2 regions of the Streptomyces sp. NPDC001714 genome follow, and region 1 is predicted to be linked to the other one. Evidence: riboswitches for the same ligand, from Rfam matches in the RefSeq annotation. Region 1 holds a riboswitch; the other holds the start of a gene.
The links. Region 1 has a riboswitch for S-adenosylmethionine ahead of ACFY0P_RS17240 (aminotransferase class V-fold PLP-dependent enzyme). Riboswitches for the same ligand answer to the same signal wherever they lie in the genome.
Positions count from the first base shown of each region.

Region 2: linked by a shared signal. The riboswitch ahead of ACFY0P_RS28290 (amino acid ABC transporter permease) and the one ahead of ACFY0P_RS17240 (aminotransferase class V-fold PLP-dependent enzyme) in region 1 are both predicted to bind S-adenosylmethionine.

Region 1 is NZ_JBIAUL010000006.1:90,409-92,600, reverse strand. Features, by position in the region: gene ACFY0P_RS17240 (aminotransferase class V-fold PLP-dependent enzyme) at 1-1,300, opposite strand, end outside; SAM riboswitch class IV at 1,482-1,598, opposite strand; gene trpD (anthranilate phosphoribosyltransferase) at 1,994-2,192, opposite strand, start outside.
Region 2 is NZ_JBIAUL010000011.1:284,391-286,582, reverse strand. Features, by position in the region: gene ACFY0P_RS28295 (glutathione S-transferase C-terminal domain-containing protein) at 1-356, shown strand, start outside; SAM riboswitch class IV at 434-542, shown strand; gene ACFY0P_RS28290 (amino acid ABC transporter permease) at 933-1,913, shown strand; gene ACFY0P_RS28285 (amino acid ABC transporter ATP-binding protein) at 1,910-2,192, shown strand, end outside.

The DNA.
Region 1 (2,192 bases):
CCAGTTCCCGCACCGCGTTCACGAAGCGCTCCACGTGCTCGTCCGGCGTTCCCGCCCCGAAGCTCACCCGGATCGCGTTGAGGGACTTCTCGCCCGGTGCCGCCTCCGGCGCCCCGCACTCGCCCTGGGTCTGGGGGTCGGAGCCCAGCAGGGTCCTGACCAGCGGGTGGGCGCAGAAGAGGCCGTCGCGGACGCCGATGCCGTACTCGGCGGAGAGCGCGGCGGCGAAGTGGGAGCTGTTCCAGCCGTCCACCACGAAGCTGATCACGCCGACGCGGGGGGCGTCGTCGCCGAAGAGGGAGAGGACCCGGACCTCGGGGACCTCGGCCAGCCCCGCCCGCACCTTCTCGATCAGGTGCCGCTCGCGGGCGACCAGGGTGTCGAAGCCGGCCTCGCTGAGTGCCTTGCAGGCGGACGCGATGGAGTAGGCGCCGATGACGTTGGGCGACCCGGCCTCGTGCCGCGCCGCGCTCTCGTGCCACTCCACGGCCACCCCCCCGTCCTCGCGCCGGGTGACCTTGCGGCTGGCGCCGCCGCCCGCGAGGTACGGCTCGGCCGCCTGCAGCCAGTCGGCGCGGCCGGCCAGGACGCCGGAGCCGAAGGGGGCGTACAGCTTGTGACCGGAGAAGGCGACCCAGTCGACGTCCAGGTCCCGGACGGAGACAGGGTGGTGCGGGGCCAGCTGGGCGGCGTCCAGGACGATCCGGGCGCCGTGCGCGTGCGCGGCGGCCGCGAGCTGCCGGACGGGCCACAGCTCGCCGGTGACGTTGGACGCGCCGGTGACGCAGACCAGGGCCGGGCCGTGCGGGTCCCGGTCGGCGAGGGCGCGTTCCAGGGTCTCGACGGCCTGCCGCGGGGTGCGGGGGGCGTTGAGGTAGGTGACCCGGGCGTCCTGCCACGGCAGCAGGGAGGCGTGGTGCTCGGTCTCGAAGACGAAGACCTGGCAGTCGGCGGGGAGGGCGCGGGCCAGGAGGTTCAGGGAGTCCGTCGTCGAGCGGGTGAAGACGAGCTGGTCGTCGGGGCGGCAGTCGAGGAACTCGGCGACGGTGCGGCGGGCGTTCTCGAAGAGGTCCGTGGAGAGCTGGGAGAGGTAGCCGGCACCGCGGTGGACGCTTCCGTAGTAGGGCGCGTACGCCGCCACGTCGTCCCAGACCCGCTGGAGGGCTGGGGCGCTGGCCGCGTAGTCGAGGGCGGCGTAGGTGACCTCGCCGCCGGTGACGAGCGGGACGGTGACATCACGGCCCAGAACGGGCAGCGGGGAACAAACGGACTGGGCGGAGGCAGCGGTGGAGACGGACATGGCGGAACTCCCGTGAGAGGCGTGGCGGAATCACCGTGCGAGCGCGCGGACGACCGCGGCTCCAGCACGGGGAAAGAGAAAAAGGGGATGCAAAGGGATGCGGAGGCGGGGCTCTGCGGCCCTATCGCATTCGCTTGCTCACGGAAGACTCCTCGACGACCAGGACCCCTGGTGTACGAGGGGTCCGCGCTTGCCGCAGACCTCGCTGCCTGCGGCCTGGTCTTCACCCGGGGCACCCCGCCACGGACGGAGGGTTGCCGGACAGTCGGCCGGGGCCTCATGACTGTCACTCATGACCTGGGAAGAAACGTAGGTGAAGTGATCGCGGCCGCGCAACTCCTGTCCGGATGACGGGACGGGCGCGAGGACGGCTCGGCACCGCCGGGAAGGCCGTTCATGGTTGCGCGCCGTTGCGGCGGAAAACATGACCGGCCAGCGGAAGAGACCAGGCAGAAGACCCGACCGGAAGAGGAAGCGGCGACGACTCCCCGTGCGGGACGGCCGTGCCCGTGCGCAGTCAGACACCGCCGAGAAGGGTGTGTGCGCGCTCGCCGTTGCGGCGGAGAAGAAGGTGCACGCCGGTCCATTGTCAGCGGCACCGTGCCGGCGTCCTCTTTCCGCCGCAACGGCGATCGGCCGCGACGGCGGGGCCCGGCGGTGCCGGACCCCGTCCCAGCCGCCTGGGCCGGCCCCCTACTTGTTCGTCGCCGCCGCCCAGCGCTCCAGGACCAGCTTGGCCGCACCCGAGTCGATCGACTCGGCCGCCCTGTCCATGCCGGCGCGGAGCTGCTCGGCCAGGGTCCCGGCGGCCGGGTCGAGGGCCACCAGGGCCGCCGCGGAGTTCAGCAGCACCGCGTCCCGCACGGGACCCTGCTCGCCGTCCAGCAGCCTG
Region 2 (2,192 bases), on a different contig from region 1:
TGCTGCTCGCCACCCTGGACGAGCTGGAGCGCCGGCTGACCGGGGTGGAGTTCCTGGTCGGCGGACAACTCACCGCCGCCGACATCGAGTTGTGGGTGACCCTGGTGCAACTCGACACCGTGCACCGCAATCACCTCGACGCCGCCGCCGTGCACGCCATCGCCGGCCACCCGGTGCTGTGGGCCTACGCCCGGCGGCTGGCGGCCCACCCGGCCTTCGGCGCCCACCTCGACCTCGACGGCATCGCCCGCCGCCACCACGGCCGTTGCCAGGGCCTGGAAGCCGCCGGCGCGGCCGTCCAGATCCTGGACTGGGCGGGCCACGCCGCCGACGCTCCCGGCGTTCCGCGCAGGTGAGAGGCGCCCGAACCGTCCCGCCAGTCGGACAGGCGTTGACATTCGTTCGGGCAACTGCGTTACTTACGGACCAGAACGGTCATGAGCGTCAGCATCAAGCCCTGGCTTGCTGACCGGCAACCCTCGCATCGCGGTGGGGTGCCCCAGGTGACGACCGGACCGACGGCGATTCGGTAAGCGCGAGGCCCCGCCGGGGCCGACAGAACAGTGACAGGTGACGGACATGTACGCAGCTCCCAGGACGGCCCAGCGCCGCGCCGAGGGCTGCGTACGCCCGTACCCGAGCCCGCTCGTCGCCGACCGTGCCGTCGACCTGCTCCGTGTCAACAGCGCCCTGTGTAGCGCGTGTACCGCACCGGGCTGTGCCCGCTGTCGGGTCTGACCAGGCCTTTCCGCCGGTTTCCCGCAGCTCCGCACCCCAGCGTCCCCGTCGAAACACCGGCCGCCCGGTGTGCCGCCGTCCGCCCAGCCCCCGTGCCCCGCGCGCCCCCGCGCACCGAGCCGTGCCCGAACACGGCCCGGCGCGCGGCCCCCCGCCGTGGGACACGTGGGTGTCCGACTCCGCCGGAGCCCGCCATGAGTGAACCCCCAGGCGCCACCATCGCCCCCGAGGTGCCGTCCGCCGCTGACGAACCACCAAAATCCCTCGCCGCCCAGCGAGTTCTACCGTTGCGTCGGCCGGGACGCTGGATCGCCACCGCCGTCGTCCTCGTCCTGGTCGCCCAGTTCGCGCACGGACTGGTGACCAACCCCTTCTACCAGTGGGACCGCTGGGGCTACTGGTTCCTGCGGCCGACCATTCTCGACGGACTGGTCATCACCCTCGAAGTCACCGCGTACAGCGCGGTGTTGGGCCTCATCGGCGGCATCCTGCTGGCCCTGGCCCGGCTCTCCAGGAGCCCGGTGCTGCGCGCGGTCAGCTGGACGTACGTCTGGGCGCTGCGCTCCATCCCGCTCATCGTGGTGCTGCTCTTCCTCTACAACTTCAGCGCCCTGTACAAGACGTTGAGCGTCGGCGTCCCGTTCGGTCCGGCCTTCTTCTCCTTCGACGAGTCGAAGCTCGCCACCGACATGGCCATCGCCGTCATCGGCCTCAGCCTCAACGAGGCGGCCTACGCGGCCGAGGTGGTCCGCGGCGGCATCCTCTCCGTGGACCAGGGCCAGCACGAGGCGGCCGCCGCACTCGGTCTGCCCAAGGGCTACCAGTTCCGGAAGATCGTCTTCCCGCAGGCGCTCAGGTCGATCATCCCGAACTACGTCAACCAGCTCATCGGTCTGATCAAGAGCACCTCGCTGGTCTTCTACGTCTCACTGCTCGACCTCTTCGGCACCGCGCAGAGCATGGGCTCCACCTACCCCGGCGACATCGTGCCGCTGCTGCTGGTGGTCACCGCCTGGTACCTGATCCTCACCAGCGTCGTCTCCGTGATCCAGTTCTACGTCGAGCGGTACTACGCCCGGGGTGCCACCCGCTCCCTGCCGCCGACGCCCTTGCAGAGACTGCGGGCCGGCCTGACCGACCTGCGCGCCCGCGTCCGCCGGGAGGCCGCCGTATGAGCACCACCGACACCCTGGAGACGGTCCCCGCCGCCCTGGAGATCCACGACGTCCACAAGTGGTACGGCGCCCACCGCGTCCTCGACGGCGTCGACCTGACCATCCGCCCCGGCGAGGTCACCGTCATCCTCGGGCCGTCCGGCTCCGGCAAGTCCACGCTCCTCAGGGTCATCAACCACCTGGAGAAGCCCGAGATCGGCTACGTCAGCATCAACGACGAGCTGATCGGGGTGAAGCGGCAGGGCGACCGGCTGAAGGAGCTGAGCGAGCGGACCATTC